Regions from separate parts of the Cupriavidus sp. SW-Y-13 genome, predicted to be linked through region 1. Evidence: predicted binding sites of a transcription regulator. Region 1 holds the regulator's gene; each other region holds the start of a gene.
The links. Region 1 encodes FNR, which switches genes on or off when oxygen is low (the NO sensors DNR and NnrR bind a similar motif). Its sites were predicted from a motif close to TTGATNNNNATCAA; they were not measured.

Region 1 (7,647 bases):
GCCTACGACCCGATCCGGGCATCGCGCGGCGAAAGCACGTTCAAGTCGACCTGCGCGGCGTGCCACGGTGGCACAGGCAAAGGCAACCAGGCATTGGGCGCGCCGAACCTGTCCGATAACGTCTGGCTGTACAGCAGTTCGGAAGGCGCGATCGTCGAAGCCATCCTGAAGGGCCACAACGGCCACATGCCAGCGCACGAAGAAATCCTGACGCCGGAGCGTATCCGGATGCTGACTGCCTACGTGTGGGGACTCTCCAGTACCTCCAGCGCTGCGGCCGGAGCAGCCGGGCAATGACAAACCGCCCCGGCCAGCGACGGCGCTGACCGGGGCATTAGGGCTAGTCCCATGAATGCGCCCCTGAAATCCCCTCCTGAAGGATCCGAGGTCTCAGAGACTCGGGGATGGCGCCCCGCGCCACCGCCCAAGACCGCTAACGATGCAACGGAAGAAGCGTTGTACGAAGTGCGCCGCAAGATCTACCCGCGCTCGGTGAAAGGCGCGTTTTCGAGCTGGCGCGTATGGCTCGTCATCCTGACGCAACTGGTCTACTACGGTGCGCCCTGGCTGCGATGGAACGACCGGCAGGCTGTTCTGTTCGACCTCGGAGCACGCAAGTTCTACATTTTCGGTCTTGTGCTCTGGCCGCAGGACGTGATCTATCTCGCCGTGCTCCTGGTCATTTCGGCACTGGCACTTTTTCTGTTCACCGCCATCGCCGGCCGGCTCTTCTGTGGCTACGCTTGTCCTCAGACGGTCTACACCGAAATATTCATGTGGATCGAGCGGCGTGTGGAAGGTGATCGCATCGCGCGCATCCGGCTCGATGGCGATCCATGGAGTTTGCGCAAGTTCAGGATCAAGACGACGAAGCATACGCTCTGGATCCTGATCGCCCTCTGGACCGGCTTCACATTCATCGGCTATTTCGCGCCGATCCGGGAGCTTGGCAGCGAGATACTGCAGTGGTCACTGGGGCCGTGGCAGGCATTCTGGATGCTGTTCTATGCGTTCGCTACCTGGGGCGCCGCCGGCTTCATGCGTGAGCAGGTCTGCAAGTACATGTGTCCGTATGCGCGTTTCCAGAGCGTGATGGTGGACCGCGACACCTTTGTGGTGACCTATGACGTGGGGCGTGGTGAGCCGCGCGGCGGCCGCTCGCGGAAGCTGGATCACCGTGCCGCCGGCCTGGGCGACTGCGTGGACTGCAGCATCTGCGTGCAGGTGTGCCCGACGGGGATCGATATCCGGGACGGCCTCCAGTACGAATGCATTGGATGCGGAGCTTGTATCGACGCCTGCAATCAGGTCATGGACAAGCTGGAGTACCCGCGCGGGCTGATCCGGTACACCTCCGAGAATGCCATGCGATCGGCGTTGTCCATTGCCGAGGCCCGCAAGCGGCTGGTGCGGCCTCGCACCATGATCTACATGGTGATCTGGCTGGCACTGATGGGTGGCTTTGCCGCGTCGCTGGCGATGCGCACGCCGCTGAAGGTCGACATCATTCGAGACCGTGGAGCGCTTGGTCGCGAGGTGGATGGACGCTGGGTCGAGAACGTGTACCGGTTGCAGTTGATCAATGCCACCGAGTCACCAGTGACAATCGATGTGAAGGTAGATGGCTACGATATGAAAGGGCTCACCGTCGAGTATGACCAGACGGCCAGCACTCTAGATCCCACGTCGAACCGGCTGTTGCCAATTCGCATCCGTGTGCCGATCGAAGACGCCAGGCAAGGTACCCACAAGATCGACGTGACGGTCACGGCGGAAACCGAGTCGCAACGCCGGTCGCAGATCCGTCAGAGCACAAGCTTTATCGTTCCCCGCAACTTGTAAGAGGAGATGCAATGGCTCAGCGCCCCCAACAGCCTCCCCATGCCGTTCGACCCTGGTACAAGGAGCCGTGGCCGTGGATCTTGATGGCCGGCCCGATGCTGGCGATGGTGGGTTGTGGTATCACGATCTGGCTGGCCAGCACACATGCGGACGTCCCTGTGCGCGATGCCACCCGCCATGGACTGGTCGTCGAGAAAGCCGATGTCGGAAGCGCCACGGAACAAGGGAGTCATCCATGAGGTTGCGCTGGCTGATGTGGGTACTGTGGCCAGCGTTTCTGATGGGTGGCGCGGCTACGGCGGTAGTGTTTTCCGTTGTCGACCCGGGAGACATCAGTTTCTTCGGCCAACCGGTGGAGGCTTCGAGGCAGGCGATCTACACCGTGGGCTTTCTGCTGGCGTGGCTGTTCTGCGCACTGTCCAGCGGTCTCACGCTTTACACGATGCCGGGCAGGCTCAGCGATACCGATGAACTCGAATAGCAATTTCGCAAAAAAAGCCGCAACAGCGTGATGCTGTGCGGCTCTGGTCTTGCAGCAGGATGGCGCCTAGCAGGAGCGACTATAGACCTGCTTGATGCCAGCCATGTCGATGATCTTCACATGCCGTTGACGAATTTGGATCAGGCCAGCTTCCGCGAACCGGGAGAACAGGCGGCTGACGGTTTCGAGCTTGAGGCCGAGATAGCTGCCGATTTCCTCGCGGCTCATGCGCAGCACGAACTCCGTGGAGGAATAACCGCGTGCGGAGAGGCGCTCGGACATATTGACGAGGAAGGCGGCGAGTCTCTCTTCGGCACGCATCGAGCCAAGCGTGATCAGCATGACCTGGTCCTGCGAGATCTCCTTGCTCATAAGTCGCAGGAACTGACCTTGCAGCGAAGGCAGATGATTCGACAGCGATTGCAGATCGTCGAACCGCACGACGCAGACTTCAGCGTCCTCGAGGGCGGTCGCATCCGATGCATGTTGCATCTCGCCGAGTCCATCGAGGCCGATGACTTCTCCCGGAAGATGGAAGCCGGTAATTTGAGTACGCCCATCCTCCATGGTGACGTGGGTTTTCAGCGTGCCGAAACGAATGGCGTAGACCGCGGAGAGCGGTTCACCCATTCGATACAGCGTTTCGCCCTTGTGGACACGCACGCGCTCCTGCACGAGAGTGTCCATTTTTACGAGGTCCTGCTGCGACATGCCCACGGGCAGGCAGAGTTGGCCCATGGCACACGTGGAGCAGCGTGGCGACATCTCGGTAACGGGGATGGAAGTCAGCAATTGAAGTGCTCGTTTGAATGCGCTTGCAGCGAGGGCGCGATGCATGCATTTTACAGCGTCGAGTGACGCGGAAGCGAGGAACAGTTGCCATTTGGCGTGCTTTTAAGCGTTTTTCTGATTGCCCTGTTTGGCGGTGTGCATTGCGCGGCGATGTGTGGAGGAATTGCTATTGCAGTCGAACAAAATCCGCAGCAAGTGCAACAGACGGTCTCGTTCTTGCACCGTTCTAGACGGCACTGGTGGATGTCGATTTGCGTCATGCATGCGGGCCGGGTGACGACGTACATGTTGCTCGGCGCATTGGCCGGTGCAGTGGGTGCGGCGGCGTGGGCGCACGACTATCTGCCATTGCAGCGATGGCTGTTCGGCGTGGGGAGCCTGTTGCTGATCATGGCCGGATTGTGGTTGCTTTTCGGCTGGCAGATGCGCATGGGTGCCGTGGAACGTTTTGTCGCGCGGATCGCTTCGCACGTCGCCAAGCTCTTGCGGCACGTTCGATCGACTCAGGGGTTGCATGGCGGTCCTGCCGCAGTGCCGTCAGCGATGCACCGATTCGGCATGGGTCTTGTATGGGGTATGGTGCCCTGCGGAATGATCTATAGTGCGCTCGGCTTGGCGCTGCTGGCGGGCAATGCTTCGTCGGGCGCACTCGTCATGGGAGCCTTCGGACTAGGTACTTTGCCGAATCTGCTGGTGATCTCGGGGTTATCCGGTTACCTGCGGCAGTGGTCGCGCAAGCGGTGGGTTCGCACCGTTTCAGCTTTGCTCGTGGCGGGTTTCGGGTTGCTGGGGGTGGCCCGGGCCGTATGGCTTCCGGAGACGCTTGCGCACGCCGGATTCTGCGTGGTGTTCTGAATCGGCCACAGCCCCGGGTTGCGGTATCCGGCGGTAATGCCATACAATCGCGAGAACCACGGTATCGCGCCGCGTCATGCACGAGGCGTCGCCGGGGCGGTTTCTCTCATCAGGGATGCCCGCCCAGGGTTTCTGGCCATGCAGTTGCATGCCGGAACCATCCCCACAGTCCATCCGGTTCAAAAGATCTGGTTAAAAGGCCGACGGCGGTGTGGAAGGTGACGCCGGGTCAGGGCGAAGTTTCCTGAGCCGATATCCGATTGTTTCTTGCCGTCTTGGTCATGCGTTGGCCCAGGCGAATGTCCGCCCCGAAGGGGAGGCGCGACGCAAGAGGTCCGTCGACCGGTGATGGCTGCCGGCCCTGGACGATCTCCTGCCGGACAGTCCCGGCAATTCGATGCAAAGAACGAGGTGCACGGCGGCGCTGAAACCAGCGTGGACCGTCTGCGCGACGAGATGGCGATGGCTTTGGCCTCGCTGTATCTGCAATCTCCAGTGCCCCGGGATTCGTCCGGGGGCAGGTGCAAAGACAGGCTGCACACAATCACATGAATACCCAAGAGGCGAAGATCGTCCTCGAGACCGCGCTGATCTGTGCGCAGGAACCGTTGCGCGTCGGTGATCTGCGACGGTTGTTTGCCGACGATGTCGGTGCCGACACGATCCGGGTGCTCCTCGAAGAGTTGCGGAACGATTGGCAACGGCGTGGCGTGGAACTCGTGGCGCTGGCGAGCGGCTGGCGTTTTCAGAGCCGGCCCGAAATGCGCGAGTATCTCGACCGGCTCAATCCGGAAAAGCCGCCCAAGTATTCCCGCGCGGTGATGGAAACGCTGGCGATCATCGCGTATCGCCAGCCGGTGACGCGTGGCGACATCGAAGAAATCCGCGGAGTGACGGTCAGTACGGAAGTCGTCAAAAAGCTTGAGGACCGCGACTGGATCGAAGTGATCGGCCATCGTGACGTTCCTGGACGCCCGGCACTCTATGCGACGACCAAGGCGTTTCTCGATGACCTTGGCTTGCGTTCGCTGGACGAACTCCCGCCGCTTGAGGATGCTCAGGCGCAGGCCCAGGCAACGTTGCTGGATCAACAAGCCATCGACTTCGAAGATATCGCCACGGCCAATCCGCCTGCTGGCGACGAAGAGGCTTTTGCGGCCACGGAAGTGGTCCCCAACGCCGTGACGCCGGCGGACACCGAGAAGGCCGATGCGGAGACGCCGGCCAATTTGGAAACTGCCGATTCCACCGAGGTCATTGAAGGCGCATCGCAAGAACAAGAAAGCAGCGTCGAGTCCGATCCCCCGTCACTCGGGCAGGACGACGACGTGCCGCTGGCGCATGCCAACGGTTTCCACGTGGACACTCAGGCTTCCGTTTCGGAAGTTGCCGAGGAATCGGGTCTGGAGGGCGACGCGCCTTATCCGGCCGAGGACGACGAGCGCGTGTCCAACTGAATAACATGCAACATCGATAGTGAATACTTTGTCTGATTCCGCTGATCAAGACGTCCGCCAGCCGGACGTGCCGGGCGACACCGGCGCAGCGCCCGATACGGGCAATGGCGCGGACGGCGCGCCGCGCCGCAAGGGCCTCCGCCGCGGTCTGCGAAACCTGGTGGCGTCCCGCCGCCAGGGTGCCCAGGATCGGGATGCCGGTCGGGGTGATGCCGATGCGCCGCCGGTGCAGGCCGAAGAGGGTGCGCAGCCCGCAGCACCGCGGACACGCGGCCGACGCAAGCCTGCGCCTGCCGCCGATGCCGGTGAACAGGTCGCGGCTCCACGGGCGGAAATGCGGCCGGCTAATCCGCGCCAGTCCGAATCGGGCGAAGGCCAGCCGCAGCGCCGTCGGCGGCAGCAGCCGCAACGTAAGGCTGCGATGGTCGACGGTGAGAACAAGCCAGCAGCCGAGCAGGCCGGCAGGCGCAACAAGCCAGGCCCGCAGCAGCGCAAGGGCCAGGGTGGCGCTGGCAAACCGGGTGGTCGCGGCGATCAGCGCCAGGGTGAATCCCGTCAAGGTGACAAGTCGGCGAAGCCCGCCGGCAAGGCGCTCAAGGCTGCAGGTGGCGAGGATCTGTTCCGCTTTGTGATCTCCGAGCAGTTCGACCAGGAAGACATGGTCGTTCCGCGCACAAAGGCGAAGCCCGTTCGTGAGCTGACATCGGATGACGATGCGCCGAAGCTGCACAAGGTGTTGGCTGACGGTGGGCTGGGGTCCCGCCGCGAAATGGAAGAACTGATCCTGCAGGGTCGTGTTTCCGTCAACGGGCTTCCAGCACATATTGGCCAGCGGATCCTGCCGGCCGATCAGGTGCGCGTAAACGGCAAGCTGATCCACCGCAAGATTACGACCAAGCCGCCCCGGGTGTTGCTGTATCACAAGCCAGCCGGTGAAATCGTCAGCCAGTCGGATCCGGAAGGCCGTCCGACCGTATTCGACAGCCTGCCGCGTATCAAGAACGGCAAGTGGGTCGCCGTGGGCCGGCTGGACTTCAATACCGAGGGCCTGCTGATTTTCACGACTTCGGGCGATATCGCCAACCGCTTCATGCACCCGCGCTATGGCGTGGAGCGTGAATACGCGGTGCGCACGCTGGGTGAACTGGCCGAGTCCGATCGTCAGCGTCTGCTTCACGGCATCGAACTCGACGACGGCCAGGCTAACTTCCTGCAGATCGCCGATGGCGGTGGCGAGGGTGTGAACCAGTGGTATCACGTAGCGCTGACCGAAGGACGGAACCGCGAAGTACGCCGCATGTTCGAGGCGGTGGGCCTGACCGTTTCACGCCTGATTCGCACACGCTACGGGCAATTCCTGTTGCCACGTGGTCTCAAGCGTGGCCGTTGGCAGGAACTCGAAGCCACCGAGGTGCGCAACCTGATGGCCAATATTGGCCTGAAAGCACCGGCCAAGGGCGAGCAGGGCGGCGGCAAGGGCATGACCAAGGTGGGCGGGCGTAAGGCGCGCACCGAGGCTGCGATCGCGGGCATGCCCATGGTCACGGGCATGGATGGACTGCCGCGGTTCGAGAAAGCCGGTGGCAATCGCGGTGGCGGTAACGCCGGCCGCGGCCAGCCTGATCCGATGCAGACATCAATGGGCTACATCCCGTCGGGTCCTGCGCCGCTGACGTCGCACTCGACGAAGTTTGGCGGTGGCATGGGCGGTATGGGTGGCGGTGCACGTGGTCCTGGCGGTGCAGGTGGCCGTGGTGGGCGTGGTGGAAACGCTGGCAATGCTGGCAATGCCGGAGGCAACCGTCCGCGTCGTGGCGGTGGCGAGGTGAACGGCAATGTGATGCCGAAGGCTGCCAAGGGCGGCGGCAATGCCCGTGGCAATAGCGGTGGCGGGGCGGGTGGTGGTGGCGCACGGCGTCCGCGTGGTGGCGGGGGCGGTGGTGGTCGGGGCGGTCATCGCTGACGCCAGGCAGGGTGGGGTCGATGTGCGCATGGCGTCATTGCCCCCATCCAGTGCGGATACAACCGGCTTTTGCCTTTTGGACATAATCCGCGTATAATCCAAGTCTATTCAAAAGTATCATCCTCAGTGGGATGGGCGAATGATGGGCATTGCGCCCATTTTTTTTTGGTTCGCCCGTTCGTGAGTGCGCGTCGAGTGCGGCTGGTTTGCGCCACGCTGCGCACCGCCCGAGGGTGATGGGCAGGCAGGGGCAGCTT
Region 2 (7,647 bases), on a different contig from region 1:
GCGCCACCACGGTCTCGGGTTCACTGGCATCGATTTGCCCAACCACCAGGAGTCCGGCCTCCTTGACTTCCCTGAGCGTCTGACGCACCGGGTCGCCATGCAGGCTGCGCCATTCCGCAGATGCCGACTCGCGCCATACCGTCGACTCGAATCGTTGCTGCAGCGTTTCGTGCTGGCGCTCACGCCGGGCCCGATCCTCCTGCAGAACGGTGGCGGCGTGCCCCACGTGATAGAACCACTGTGGATCGGCGGCAAACGTGGCACAAACGCCTATCAGGCGGCAACGCTGGGCGATGGCGATTTGCACGGCCAACTTCGCGCGGAGCATCGCGCGCGAGCTGGCGTCTATATGCACGAAGATGCTGGGATAGGCGAGCATGGCTTGATCTTCTGGCCTCTGCGGCGCGGCCGCCTAGTGGGAAATGAGCAGTGGCACTGGCGTGTTGTTCAGCAACGTGCGGGTCGTGCCGCCGATCATCAGCTCACCAAGCCTTGAATGTCCGTAGCCGCCAGCCACCAGCAGGTCGGCCGATTCCCGCAGCACCTTCTGCAGCAGGCAACCGGCGACCGATGACGATTCTTCCACCGCCAGCGTCGCACGGACACCGTGCGTGCCCAGCCAGCGCAGCAGTTCTCCGTCGCCGTGCTGCCAGAGCCCCTTGCTACCCATCACCACCACGAGGATCACGCGATTGGCGCGTTTTAGCAGCGGTAGCGCATCGCTGAGCGCGCGAGCTGCCTCGCGCCTGCCGTTCCACGCCACCACGGCGGTATTGATCGTCGACAGCCGCGCCTGGGCCGGTACCACTAGCAAAGGCCTCCCCGCGTTCACCAGCGCATACTCGGCGGCCGACGCCATCAAAACGGGCAGGTCGCTGGGCGCGCCCGGCAGGCCGGGCAGGATGATGTCGCTGGCCATGCCATGCGCGGCAAGCGTCCAGCCGGCATCCTGCTCCACCAGAAGGTGCATGTAATCAGTCGGCGTACCGTGGCGCGCGCAGGCATCGGAGAGCGCCTGCGTACCGGCCTGCTCCACACCGCGCAACATGTCGGCACGCATGGCCTGATAGCGCATTGCCTCCGAGCCCGCGCTGCGATACGGATCCAGCATCGGTCCGGTGGCGCTGAGTCCGATCACGCGCCCATTGGCGTTAGACGCCAGGGCAAATGCCGCATCCAGCCGCGCCTGAGTCGCCCCATCGTCAGCCAGATCCACCAGTACTGTCTTGTAAGCCATCGCCATGCCCTCGTACGCTGTTGCACCGACTACAGTCAAAGGTAATCAGTGCAGGATTGCGACACTTGCGCCAGATCAAGTCATAGCGCGTAGCGGATGCGACGATCGATCTAACCCGCCGTTGCGCGGGTAAGCACGACAAGGAACGCTACATGGATGCCAGCATGCAGGCCATGATCTTCGACGGGCACACGCTCGACGCGCAGCGCGTGCCTGTGCCCACGCCAGGTGCCGGCCAGGTGCGCATCCGCGTGCTGGCCTGCGGGGTATGCCGCACGGACCTGCATGTGATCGACGGAGATCTTTCTCATCCAAAGCCGGCGCTGATCCCAGGCCACGAGATCGTGGGTCGCGTCGAAAAGCTGGGCGAAGGCGCGGCCGGGGTGGCCCTCGGCGACCGGGTGGGCGTGCCGTGGCTGGGCCATACCTGCGGCGTCTGTCGCTTCTGCGCCAGCGGGCGCGAGAACCTGTGCGACGCGCCGCTGTTCCACGGCTACACCTGCGACGGCGGCTACGCGGAATACGTGCTGGCAGACGCGCGTTATTGCTTCCCGATTCCAGACACCTACGATGACACGCAGGCCGCGCCATTGCTGTGCGCCGGCCTGATCGGCTACCGCACGCTGCGCATGGCTGGAGACGCGCAGCGCCTTGGCATCTACGGCTTTGGCGCGGCCGCGCACATTGTCACGCAGATCGCCGTGGCGCAGGGCCGCACGGTCTATGCCATGACAAGACCCGGCGATACTTCGGCGCAGGCGCTGGCCACTCAAGTCGGCGCGGTGTGGGCAGGCAGCAGCCTGGACCCGCCACCAGCCTTGCTGGACGCCGCCCTGATCTTTGCACCGGACGGCTCGCTGGTACCCGCTGCACTGGGAGCCACGGACAAGGGAGGCGTGGTCGTATGCGGCGGCATCCACATGAGCGATATTCCGTCGTTTCCGTATCGGCACCTTTGGGAAGAGCGGCGCATCGTATCCGTTGCCAACCTCACGCGCGAAGATGGTGTGGGGCTCATGAACGTGGCCGCAAGCCTTCCAATTCAGGTGCACACCACGGTTTATCCGCTGCGCGATGCGGACAAGGCGCTGGGAGATATGCGCGCAGGACGGCTTGTTGGCGCCGCAGTCCTGCGCATCTGACTGGCCGATGGCGCGGGCTTCGTACCAACGCAACGCTACTGCGGCAGCACCCGGATGTCGTCTACGACCTTCGTCGCGCCGGGAGCGCTCCACGCGGCGTTGAACGCCGCCTGACGTTCGGCCAGCGACGTGACATGCCCCGACAGGGTAACCACGCCATCCTTGACGACGACCTTCACATGTCGCGCATCTTGCGCTGCCTGACGGTGCAAGGCGTCCTCGATGCGCCGCTGCACGTCGGGCGCGCTGGTTCGGGGCCGCAGCACAATCTGATTCACGATGCCTCGCACACCATTGAGCAGGCGCACCGCATCGGCGGCGGCACGACGTTGATAGTCCCAGTCGACCTCGCCCGAAAGCGTCACCATGCCACGCTCCACTACCACGCCGAGTTGGCCAGCAGCCACGACTGAATTCCAGGACAAAGCGTTTTCGACGGCCCACGCGATATCGGCGTCGGTTCGCACCCCATCACCCGGCAGCACCACCTCCAATTCCACGGCAAGTGCGCGTACACCCGCCACGCGTCGCGCAGCCCGCTCGACACAGCGTTTGGCATGGAATGAACGCGGATTCCCGGTGAGCGTGACGATGCCATCCCTTACCTGCACTCCCACCTCTCGCTCATCGACTTCCGGGTCCCACGCCAGTTCGTCCAGGACGTCCTGCTTTAGTTGAATATCGCTTTTCATCATTCCCTCCTTTGCCTATCCGCGTCCTGCCTCTCAGTGACTCTAGGCGTAACTCGACGGGCGGCTTTGCGTTGGCGCAAGGCCCTGCCGGGCGACCGCACATTCTGCGGGCAAGTGCGTGTCAGGTTTTCCTGACACGCACCCAGCACAATCTGACCCGCCTCTCAGCCACGGCTGATTTCGGCCGAACCGGCCGTGATCAATACTTCAGGCAAATCGGGAGACACCGAGTACGGACGCCGGCGTGCAGCCAGCGAATCGAACAGCAAAAGGGGATGACATGCAGCACCAAGCAGTAGAATTTCGCACGGCCGTGCCTCCGCCCTACCCTGAACCCTACGCGCCAGCGCAGTTCATGGCCCAGACACCCAGATGTGTCCATTGCAGCCTGCGGCCGCTCTGCCTGGCGGCGGAACTCGACACCGATGACATACCCCGACTCGAGTCGATCATCGGACGGTGGCGCACGGTGCATCGTGGAGACTACCTATTCCGCGTGGGCGACAAATTCCAGTGCCTCTATACGCTGCGCTCAGGATCGTTCAAGGTCGTAGCAGGCCACGAGGAAGGTGTCGAGCACGTCACGGGCTATCTGTTGCCGGGCGACATGCTCGGGCTAAGTGCCATCTCCAGTGACCAATACGATTGCGATGCCATTGCACTGGAAGACAGCACCGTGTGCGTGATCCCGTTCTTACCGCTGGAACAGCTTTGCCGCGACATGCGCGGCGTACAGCATCAATTGCACAAACTGCTGAGCCAAGAGATCGTGCGCGAATCCCGCCAGACCACGCTGCTGTCGGGCATGCCATCGGAGCGTCGGGTCGCGGCCTTCTTGCTCAACGTTTCGCGGCGCCTGCGCGCCAGGGGCTACTCGGCACATGCTTTCACACTCCGGATGACGCGCGAGGAAATTGGCAGCTACCTGGGCATCAAGCTGGAAACGGTCAGCCGTACGTTCTCGCGCTTCCAGCGCGAGGGGCTGATCCGCGTGGACGGCAAGAAAATCGAGATCTTCGATCTGGATGCGCTGGCGCAGGTCTGAGCGTCACGCAGCGCGCACGACCCACGCCGGCACGCCGCCGGCCCGGCGTGATCGAACTCGCCCACTAACGTGCCACAGCCGCACAGCGCCGTGGCTCTTGGTCTCGTGCTGGCCAAGCTCGAAGAATTATGCGCGCTACGCGCTAGTGCCGTGGCACCCACTCCAGATGTGGCATTCCAAGTAAATGCCGCGATTTTCGTTTCGCAACTTTATCGGGTGGCATTTACTTGTTTCTCCCCTACTCCAGCAAATACTTCTGCCGGTACTCGGGCATCGTCACTCGCCACTTCAGCTCGTGTTCGATGCGCTGGCGTAACGCGTCGCTGGCCGCTGGCTCGCCATGCACGACGAACGTCTGACGCGGCGGACACTCGAACCCCTTCAGCCAGGTCATCAACTCGTCGCTATCGGCATGGGCCGACAGATTCTCGATTTGAGCCACTTCGGCGCGGATGTCGATGTCCTTGCCATGCAGCCGGATTTGCTTGGCGCCACTGCACAGGCGAGCGCCGCGCGTGCCGGGAGCCTGGAATCCGGACAGCAGGATGGTGTTTCGCGGGTCCGGGCCGAACGCTTCCAGGTGGTGCACCACGCGCCCCCCAGTAGCCATACCGCTGCCTGCCAGGATGATCTTCGGACTGTGGTCCGAATTCAGGCGTATGGATTCCTCAGTGCTGGTCACGGCATTGGCCATGTTGCAAGCGCCCGCGCAGCTTGCCTCGTCAATGCGTAGTTCCGAGACATGGCGGGCAAAGATCGTCGTCGCCGCGATAGCCATGGGGCTGTTCAGATAAACGGGCACGTCCGGCAGCCGGCGCAACTGCCTGAGCCGGTACAGGCAGTACAGCAACGACTGCGCACGGCCTACTGCAAACGTCGGGATCACGAGCGTGCCGCCCCTGTCGATCGTGCGGCTGACGATGTCGCCCAGTGCGTCGATGGGATCCACGTCGGGATGACACCGGTCGCCGTATGTGGATTCCACGAACAGCCAGTCGGCACGTTTCAGGAAGGCGGGTGCGCGCATCACCGAGTCATTCAATCGCCCAAGATCGCCGGAGAACACCAGGCGCTGCCCGTCGACGTGCAAGGTAACACTGGACGCGCCGATGATGTGGCCGGCGTGACTGAACTCGGCATAGATGTCCGAGCCCACCGGTACGCGTGTGTCGAATCGCACTGCCTCCAGGCGATGCACCGCGCGCTCGGCATCGGCGCGCGTGTACAGCGGCATTGCCGGATCGTGACGCGAGAACCCTCTTCGGTTTGCATACGCCGCGTCCTCCTCGGCCAGCGCCGCGCAGTCGGGAAGCAATACGCCGCACAATTGCGCTGTACCCAGCGTGCAGTACACGCGCCCGCGGAATCCGTTGCGGATCAGCAGAGGCAGGTAGCCACTGTGATCGATGTGCGCGTGGGTCAGCACCACCGCGTGCAAGCTGGCGGGATCCACCGGCAGCGCATCCCAGTTACGCAGGCGCAGGGCTTTGAATCCCTGAAACAGGCCGCAATCCACCATCACGCGGAGGCGTCCCGTATCCACGACGTACTTGGAGCCAGTCACCGTATCGGTGGCGCCCAGACATTGCACTTTCATCGATATCTCCCTGTCCATGCCGCGCCATCGCCAACCGGATGCCTTGCGGTGCGCACAGCGCGCAGCAGTATTTTCAGCATGGATCGCACGCAGGGCGGTAGCTTGATTTCCATCAACGTCCGGGCACTTCGCATCCAGAAATGCCTGCGCCGCACACTCGCAGCGGCGATGGCTGTGATCCATGTCCTGCACACCGCTCAGCACATTCTGATTTCCTTGTCGGCGCGCGGCGTCCATACTGGGATCACCGTTGATGCTGCCCTACTTTCCCGCCATGCTGGCATTCAAGCCTCTCGGAATCGACACGTGGCAGGAGCACGTGATCTACCTCCATCCCGACTGTCCGGTATGCGGAGCAGAAGGCTTTTCGGCGCAGGCGCGGGTGCAGGTGCGAATTGGTGCGCGCACACTGATCGCCACGCTGAACCTGGTGGGCTCCCCGCTGCTGCATACTCACCAAGCCAGCCTCTCGGCAAGCGCTGCAGGGGAACTGGGCGCCCGTGAAGGCGATGCGGTCGAGATCACGCACGCGCCAGCCCTGGAATCAATGCGCGCAGTCCGCGCAAAGATCCATGGCTTGGTCATCGACGACACACAACTGGCCGGCATCATCACGGACATTGCTGGTGAGCGTTACACGGAAATGCAGATCGCGGCCTTCCTTGCGGCCTGCGCGGGCGGCAGAATGAACGAGCAGGAAGTTATCGGCTTGACCCGCGCGATGATCGGCACAGGAGAGCAATTGCGCTGGGACCGCGAGGTGGTGGCCGACAAGCATTGCGTGGGCGGGCTGCCGGGCAATCGCACAACGCCAATCATCGTGGCAATTGTGGCCGCCGCCGGGCTGACAATTCCCAAGACCTCCTCACGCGCGATCACATCTCCAGCGGGCACGGCGGACACCATGGAGACCCTGACACGAGTGACACTGGACGTGCACGAACTGCGGCGCGTCGTGGAACGCACGGGTGCCGCGCTCGCGTGGGGCGGCGCACTGAACCTCAGTCCGTCCGACGACGTGATGATTCGTGTCGAACGCGCCCTGGATATCGACAGCGACGCCCAGTTGGTTGCGTCGATCCTGTCGAAGAAGGTGGCTGCCGGGGCCACGCACGTGCTAATCGATGTCCCCGTAGGCCCGACGGCCAAGGTGCGTTCCGAAGCCGACCTGTTGCGCCTGGAATCCTTAATGCAACGCGTGGCGGGGGCGTTCGGACTGCAAGTGGTGATGGTGCATACCGACGGAGCCCAGCCAGTTGGTCGTGGCATCGGTCCGGCGCTGGAGGCCCAGAACGGCCACGAGCGGCCCTTCGGCAATAGGCTTCTGTTCGGCTGCTGTCAGTCCCTGGCCCGCCGTTGCAGGACATCCGATCCGGCGGCTTCGTGTCCCGTGCGGACGTTGAAGCAGAAAGCAACATGGCGCTGCTTCTTGCTGCTATCGGACCACTTGAGCTTTGGGGAACTGCCAGCTTCCTTTCAGGATTTCCTGGCGCGGTCGGTACATCCGTGCGGTGTAGTTCCAGCCCTCGACGATGGGCAGGCAGTTCGGGATCTTGCCGTCGCATCCGCCGAACTGGACAGTCACCGAACCATCCGCGTTCTTCTTGGCCGTGACGTCATTGACCGAGTAGGCGTTGTAGTTGTTCTTCTCGAAGAAGCCCTTGGCGTTGTACAGGCTGACCGACCAGAACGCATCCACCGGAACGTTGCGTGGCACCGTCAGTTTGTAGATGGTCTTGCCATCGTTCTTTTCTGGCGTGAAGCTGGCGTAGCTCGCGTCCTTGTCCGGATTGCCGCCCCAGCCGGCGGCCGTGCCGATCAGGTGGTGGATGGGGTCGACCTGATCCTTCCTGCCGAAGGAGCGGTCGAAGCCCGAGTGCTTGGCCAGGGCGAGCAGGATGTTGCGAACCTCCTTCAAGCTGGATTCATCCCAG
Region 3 (7,647 bases), on a different contig from region 1:
GCTGGATTTTTCGCGCTGCTTCCTGATGATGCTGAACCCGGCGACGCGGCGTTTCCACGCGCGGCTGGGCTTTGGCGAAGGCATGCGCGAGGCATTGCCGGCGCTGTCGTTCGAGGAAGGATTCGTCCCCGACGTCTTCCACTTCGCGGGCCTGTCGTCGCGGCCGCTGCTGATCGAGGATACATTCGACCCCGAAGTGGCACACCGCATGCCGCGCTGGTATCGCGATGCATTGCCCGACGCGCGCTCCGTGGTGCTGGCACCCGTCAAGATGCGCAATCGCTGTATCGCGCTGATCTACGGCGACTGGGGCGCAACGCGCATGCCGGCCGCCCTCGGCGAAGCCGAGATCGATGCCATCGACGCATTGATGCAGGAGATCGCCGCTGGGGTCATGCGCGCGGCGCCCGACCGCAGCGTGCCGCGTCCGCGCTGATCCGGCGCTACTGAGGGTTCTGCGCCGCCTTGCGCTCGGCCTTGTTGCGATACATCGCCGCATCGGCTTCGGCCAGCAGGTCGTGGATGTTGCCATGGCGCGGCGGCGTGAACGCAATGGCGCCCGTGCTGTAACGCAGCGCATAGCCAGCCGGATTGCGCGCATTCCACGCCGCCACCTGCGCATGCAACCGTGCCAGCGCGTCGGTGCAACCGTTCAGATCGGTATTGGTCAGCAGCGCGGCAAATTCATCGCCACCAAGCCGCCCCACCACATCGGACTCCCGAAACGCCGCGCGCAATTCCGCTCCGAACGCCATCAACGCGCGGTCCCCCTCGGCATGGCCGAGCTGGTCGTTGATGAGCTTGAAGCCATCCATATCGAAGAACACGAGCGTCGCGGGCCGCTCCAGTCGTCGGCACAGTTCCACGGCATGCTGGCCCAGCACGGCAAACCCGCGACGATTCGACAACGATGTCAGTTCGTCCATCGTCGCCAGTTGCACCGCTGCCAGTTCCTGCTCGGCCATCTGTGCCAGGTCGTGCAGCAACGCGCGGTCTTCGGGGCCAAACTCGCGCGGCGTCCGGTCTACCAGGCACAGCGTGCCAAGCTTCACGCCATTGGCCGCCGCGAGCGGGCATCCTGCGTAGAAGCGGATATTCGGTTCGCCCGTGACCAGCGGATTGTCATGAAAGCGCGGGTCCTGCGTGGCATCGGTAATCAGCAGGATGTCGTCGCAGTTGATGGCGTGGCCGCAGAACGACGTATCGCGCGGCGCTTCCCTGCCATCGAGTCCTTCGCAAGCCTTGAAGAACTGCCGGTTGGTATCGATCAGGCTGACGACTGCAATCGGTACATCGAACAGTCTTTTGGCCAGGCGCGTCAGACGGTCGAATCGCTCTTCGTACGGCGTGTCGAGAATATTCAGTGAGCGCAGCGTCGCCACGCGCAGGGCTTCGTTGGGAGGAATCGGGGGCAGTTGCATGTTCGGGGTTCAGGCCGGCATATCAATCCGTATGCATGACATCATTCCTGACTACGGCCAGATCGCCCAGTTAATGAACCCTTTGTTGCACTTTTCCGTCGATTGTTCGCAAGGCAATCATGCTCGTGCAATGGTGGCCGTGACCTCGGGATGCTCGACCAGCGGTACGAAGCTCCCGGTGCGGCTGTCGTAGGCATCGATGCCGCCCGTGCCAATGTCATAGACCCAGCCGTGCAGGTCCACGCGTTTCTCTTCCAGTGCCTGTGCAACGGACGGATGCGTGCGCAGGTGCGCAAGCTGCTCGATCACGTTCTGCCGCACCATGTCGTCAACGCGCTCCCGGTCAGACGTATGCGGTTTCGCCAGGCAGATCTTGTGCGCACCGCCAGCATGCTGGAGCCAGCGCGCCACGGCCGGCATATGGTCGAGGTCCTGCCCCATCGCCACCGCCGTCATGGCCCCGCAGTTCGAGTGGCCGCAGATCACGATGTCGCGCACCTTCAGGCCGGCCACCGCAAACTCCACGCTGGCCGACACACCGCCGGGCTGCACCGCGTACGCGGGCACGATGTTGCCCGCGTTGCGGATCACGAAGAGATCGCCCGGCTCGCTCTGCGTCAGCAGCGCGGGTTCCACGCGGCTGTCGGAACAGGCGATGAACAGCGTGCCCGGGTTTTGCTGCGTGGCGAGATGGCGGAACAGCGCGGAGCGCTGCGGATAGGCTTCGCGCTGGAACTTGAGGATGCCCCGGACGAGATCTTTCACTTCGGCGCTTTCACGTCAGGCGTCATTCGTCCGGTGTACCGAGCGCACGGTTCACGCGCAGCGCAATCAGCGTGCCCAACACCCCTGACAGCAGGTACAGGCTCACCGCCGCCAGGCCGAACAGCGACGACAGCCCCAGCGCGACCAATGGCGCAAACGCGGCACCGAACAGCCAGCCAAAGTCCGTGGTCAATGCAGCGCCCGTGTAGCGGAATTTCGGATCGAAGTTCGACGTGACCGCGCCAGCCGATTGCCCATAGGACAGGCCCAGCAACCCGAAGCCCACCAGGATGAAGATGTCCTGCGCAGTGGAATCGCCACCCAGCAGCCACGGCGTGGCCAGACTGAAGATACCGATCAGCACGGCCATTACCGCCAGCGTGGTGCGCCGGCCAATCTTGTCGGCAATCCAGCCGGAGATGATCGTGCCGATGATCGCGATGAAGCCGCCCACCAGCTGGATCGCCAGCACGTCGGAGATGTCCTGGGTCTTGTGCAGGATCACCCAGCCCAGCGGAAAGACCGTGACGAGGTGGAACAGCGCATAGCTGGCCAGCGAGGCGAAGGCGCCCAGGAAGATGTTGAAGCCCTGCGCGTTGACCATCTGCAACGTGCTCAGCGGCTCCAGTTCGTCTTCCTCCAGCAGCCGCGTGTATTCGTGGGTCACCACCAGCCGCAGCCGTGCGAACAGCGCCACCACGTTGATGGCGAAGGCCACGAAGAACGGATAGCGCCAGCCCCAGTCGATGAACTCCGCCGGTGTCAGGCTCGCATGCAGGAACAGGAACAGCCCGCCCGCGATGATGAATCCCGTGGGCGCGCCCAGTTGCCCCAGCATCGCGTACCAGCCGCGCTTGTCCGCCGGGGCATTGAGCGCCAGCAGCGAAGGCAGCCCGTCCCAAGAGCCACCGAACGCAATGCCCTGCACGAAGCGGAAGAACGCCAGCAGGTAGATCGCCGCGCTGCCGATCGACGCATAGGCTGGCAGGAAGGCGATGCCCACCGTGGCGGTGCCGAGCAGGAACAGCGAGGCAGTCAGCTTGGTACCCCGCCCCCACCGGCGCTGGATGCGCATGAACAGCGCGGTGCCGAACGGGCGGCCGATGAACGCGAACGAGAAGATCGCGAAGCTGAACAGCAGCGCGTTCAGCTCACTGGCAAACGGAAAGTAGACCTTCGGGAAAACCAGTACCGAGGCGATGCCGTAGACGAAGAAATCGAAATACTCGGAAGCACGCCCAATCACCACGCCTGTGGCGATTTCGGCAGGTGCCACCTCGTGGTGTCCCGGCGCCGGAGGTGCAGTCGGCGACGCGCGATGCTGGTGGGTCAGACTGGCCATCGTGGAGTCTCCATCGAGAGCAGAAGGAATGTCGTACTGCACTTAAAGTCCCGCACTGACAAGAATAGCGCCTAAACTGCCATTGGAAATCGAAAGATTGCTACGTCGGTCCGCCGTCGACGTAATTCAAACGCCACTTCCGAGAACCATGCCACGCTTCGATGCTGCAGTGCCAACATTTGGTGTGACGAAAAGATTACTTCTTAGAAGTGCCGCAATCGCCATGCTCCTGACCGTCGCGGGTTGTGGCAACGCGGTACTGCTGTCACCTTCCGGCGACCTCGCCGTGCGCAACCGCGACCTGATCATCATCGCCACGCTGCTGATGTTGCTCATCATCGTCCCGGTGATATGCCTGACGCTGCTGTTCGCGTGGCGCTACCGAGAGAATGCCAAGGACGCGCCCTACAACCCCGAGTGGGACCACTCCACCGTGCTGGAACTGGCCATCTGGGCCGCGCCACTGCTGATCATCATTGCGCTGGGTGCCGTGACATGGGTGAGCACCCACCAGCTCGATCCTTACCGGCCCATCACACGGCTCGACGACAAACGCGCCGTCCCCGCCGACATCAAGCCACTGACCGTGGAAGTGGTGGCGATGGACTGGAAATGGCTGTTCCTGTATCCCGAGCAAGGCATTGCGACGGTCAATGAACTGGCCGCGCCGGTGGACCGGCCCATCGCGTTCAAGCTCACGGCCACCTCGGTCATGAACGCGTTCTTCGTGCCCTCCCTGGCCGGCATGGTCTACGCGATGCCCGGCATGGAAAGCAAGCTCCACGCGGTGATCAACAAGCCCGGTGTCTACGAGGGACTGTCATCGAACTACAGCGGCGCGGGCTTCTCGCACATGTCATTCAAGTTCCACGGCCTCTCCGAAGGCGACTTCGACAAATGGGTACAGCAGGTGAAAGCCTCGGGCACACCCTTGTCGAAAGAAAGCTACCAGGCGCTGGCCAAGCCCAGCGAACGCGAGCCGGTGCGACGCTATGCCAGCGTGGCCCCCGAGCTCTACCAGCAGATCCTGAACCGTTGCGTGGATGGCGGCACCTGCATGGCAGACACGATGGCGCTGGACCGCAGCCGCGGCAAGTTCGATCCTTCCGCTGAAATCTGTACCGCCAGCAATACCGTGGCTGTGTCGCCGGCATTCGCGCCGGATGGCGCGGCACCGGGCGCGGTGGACGGCGGGCGATTGTTACGCTGACCTTGCAGTGACCGTTGCGATGGCGACGGTCTGCCATGCGGCATTCCAGGCAATCGGCGTAATCCAGGCTTTCAACGCTTTTCATCTCACTCGTCGGCCAGAATTGGTCAACACAGGCCCAGGTGACAAACATGCCCGAGCACTCCACACTCGCCAGTCCGCTTCATCCGATCTTTGGCCGACTCTCGTGGGAGGCCATCCCGCTGCATGAACCGATCCTGATCGCCACGTTTGCCGTCGTGCTGCTCGGCGGCGTGGCACTGGTAGGGCTGCTGACCTACTACCGCGTCTGGGGCTACCTGTGGCGCGAGTGGTTCACCAGCATCGACCACAAGAAGATCGGCATCATGTACGTCATCCTGGGCATCGTGATGCTGCTGCGCGGCTTTGCCGACGCAGTGATGATGCGTATTCAGCAGGCCGTGGCCTTTGGCGACAACCTCGGCTACCTGCCCCCTCACCACTACGACCAGATCTTCACGGCACACGGCGTGATCATGATCTTCTTCGTGGCCATGCCGCTGATCACGGGACTGATGAACTTTGTGGTGCCGCTGCAGATCGGCGCGCGTGACGTGGCGTTCCCCTTCCTCAACAACTTCAGCTTCTGGATGACCACCGGCGGCGCAGTGCTCGTGATGATGTCGCTGTTCGTCGGCGAATTCGCGCGCACCGGCTGGCTGGCATATCCACCGTTATCGGGCATCCTGCACAGTCCGGACGTGGGGGTCGATTACTACATATGGGCGTTACAGGTAGCGGGGGTGGGAACACTGCTATCGGGTATCAACCTGCTGGTCACCATCGTCAAGATGCGCGCACCGGGCATGACGCTGATGCGCATGCCGATCTTCACGTGGACGGCGCTGTGCTCCAACGTGCTGATCGTGGCCGCATTTCCGGTGCTGACCGCAGCGCTCGCATTGCTCTCGCTCGACCGCTACGTCGGCACCAACTTCTTCACGGCAGACCAGGGCGGCAGCGCCATGCTCTACGTGAACCTGATCTGGATCTGGGGCCACCCCGAGGTCTACATCCTGGTGCTGCCCGTGTTCGGCGTGTTCTCCGAAGTCACCGCCACCTACTCGCGCAAGCGCCTCTTCGGCTACGCGTCGATGGTGTATGCCACGGTGGTGATCACGGTGCTGTCTTACCTGGTCTGGCTGCATCACTTCTTCACGATGGGCTCCGGCGCCAGTGTGAACTCGTTCTTCGGCATCACGACGATGATCATCTCGATACCGACCGGGGCGAAAATCTTCAACTGGCTGTTCACGATGTACCACGGCAAGATCCGCTACGAGCCACCCATGCTGTGGACGGTGGGCTTCATGATCACCTTCGTGATCGGCGGCATGACGGGCGTGCTGCTGGCGGTGCCGCCGGCGGACTTCTCGCTGCACAACAGCCTGTTCCTGATTGCCCACTTCCACAACGTGATCATCGGCGGCGTGCTGTTCGGCCTGATGGCGGCCATCTCGTACTGGTTCCCGAAAGCCTTCGGCTACAAGCTGGTGGCCTCCTGGGGCAAGGCATCGTTCTGGTTCTGGCTGGTGGGCTTCTATTTCGCCTTCATGCCGCTGTACTGGCTGGGCCTGCTCGGCGTGACGCGCCGGATGAACCATTTCGACGATCCCTCGCTGCAGATCTGGTTCCAGATTGCCGCGTTCGGCGCGTTCCTGATTGCGCTGGGCATCGCATGCTTCATCATCCAGCTGGTGGTCAGCTTCCTGCGCCGTGACGAACTGCGCGACGTGACGGGCGATCCGTGGGACGGCCGCACGCTGGAATGGTCCACTTCATCGCCGCCGCCGCAATACAACTTCGCCTTCACCCCGGTGGTGCATGACACCGACGCCTGGTGGCAGATGAAGCAGCTCGGCTACAAGCGTCCGCTCGAAGGGTTCATTCCGATCCACATGCCGAAGAACACGGCGGCGGGCATCGTCCTGGCGGGACTCTCCACGCTGATGGGCTTTGCACTGATCTGGCACATCTGGTGGCTCGTGATCGCGTCGTTCGCGGCCATCATCATTGCCGCCATCATCCACACCTTCAACTACAAGCGCGATTACTACATTCCGACCGACGATGTGGTGCGGACGGAAGCCTTGCGCACTCAACAACTGATGACCGGCCATGGTTGATACGACGCTCCCCCTGCACCCGAACGGCACGCCGGCACATGCCCCCGTGCCCACAGGCACCGCCGCGGCCGACGACGTGCCGCCTGGCGGCTACCAGTTCTACCTGACCGAGGAACATCATCCGCAGAACGGCACGCTGCTGGGGTTCTGGATCTACCTCATGAGCGACTGCCTGATCTTCGCGTGCCTGTTCGCCGCCTATGGCGTGCTGGGCCGCGAATATGCAGGAGGCCCGACCGGGGCCGAGTTGTTCGATTTGCCGCTGGTGGCGCTCAACACCTCGTTCCTGCTGCTGTCGTCGATCACGTACGGCTTTGCGATGCTGCAGATGCAGCAGAAGCGCGTGGCCGGCACGCAGATCTGGCTGGCCATCACGGCGCTCTTCGGCGCCGGGTTCCTGTTCCTGGAGCTCTATGAGTTCGCGCATCTGATCCATGAAGGCGCAGGCCCCACGCGCAGCGCGTTCCTGACTTCGTTCTTCGCGCTGGTCGGCACGCACGGGCTGCACGTGACCTTCGGCATGCTCTGGCTGTTCGTGCTGATGGTGCAGGTCGGCAAGCACGGCCTGATTCCGGCCAACCGCCGCCGCCTGATGTGCCTGTCGATGTTCTGGCACTTTCTGGACGTTGTCTGGATTGGCGTCTTCACCTTTGTCTATCTGATGGGAACACTGCCATGAGCGCGCAAGACCACGCACTGGATGGCCACGGACACGGCCACGACCATGAGCACGACCATGAAGAGGAAGGACCGCATTCCACG

Region 2: the regulator FNR is predicted to act here: its motif matches at 5,816-5,829, upstream of GA566_RS27415 (MBL fold metallo-hydrolase RNA specificity domain-containing protein).
Region 3: the regulator FNR is predicted to act here: its motif matches at 3,645-3,658, upstream of cyoA (ubiquinol oxidase subunit II).

The regions. Positions count from the first base shown of each region.
Region 1 covers NZ_WHLX01000001.1:2,027,274-2,034,920, reverse strand. The annotation lists gene ccoP (cytochrome-c oxidase, cbb3-type subunit III) at 1-297, shown strand, start outside; gene ccoG (cytochrome c oxidase accessory protein CcoG) at 349-1,842, shown strand; gene GA566_RS09060 (FixH family protein) at 1,854-2,081, shown strand; gene GA566_RS09055 (hypothetical protein) at 2,078-2,323, shown strand; gene fnr (fumarate/nitrate reduction transcriptional regulator Fnr) at 2,390-3,115, opposite strand; gene GA566_RS09045 (sulfite exporter TauE/SafE family protein) at 3,200-3,970, shown strand; gene scpB (SMC-Scp complex subunit ScpB) at 4,519-5,427, shown strand; gene rluB (23S rRNA pseudouridine(2605) synthase RluB) at 5,456-7,390, shown strand.
Region 2 covers NZ_WHLX01000002.1:2,658,059-2,665,705, reverse strand. The annotation lists gene GA566_RS27440 (universal stress protein) at 1-379, opposite strand, end outside; gene GA566_RS27435 (universal stress protein) at 413-1,237, opposite strand; gene GA566_RS27430 (zinc-dependent alcohol dehydrogenase family protein) at 1,390-2,379, shown strand; gene GA566_RS27425 (BON domain-containing protein) at 2,415-3,071, opposite strand; gene GA566_RS27420 (helix-turn-helix domain-containing protein) at 3,352-4,116, shown strand; gene GA566_RS27415 (MBL fold metallo-hydrolase RNA specificity domain-containing protein) at 4,355-5,713, opposite strand; partial or broken gene GA566_RS27410 (thymidine phosphorylase) at 5,967-7,001, shown strand; gene GA566_RS27405 (DUF1254 domain-containing protein) at 7,149-7,647, opposite strand, start outside.
Region 3 covers NZ_WHLX01000002.1:2,425,775-2,433,421, reverse strand. The annotation lists gene GA566_RS26370 (HDOD domain-containing protein) at 1-436, shown strand, start outside; gene GA566_RS26365 (sensor domain-containing diguanylate cyclase) at 444-1,421, opposite strand; gene GA566_RS26360 (carbonic anhydrase) at 1,539-2,186, opposite strand; gene GA566_RS26355 (MFS transporter) at 2,209-3,528, opposite strand; gene cyoA (ubiquinol oxidase subunit II) at 3,677-4,738, shown strand; gene cyoB (cytochrome o ubiquinol oxidase subunit I) at 4,870-6,885, shown strand; gene cyoC (cytochrome o ubiquinol oxidase subunit III) at 6,878-7,564, shown strand; gene cyoD (cytochrome o ubiquinol oxidase subunit IV) at 7,561-7,647, shown strand, end outside.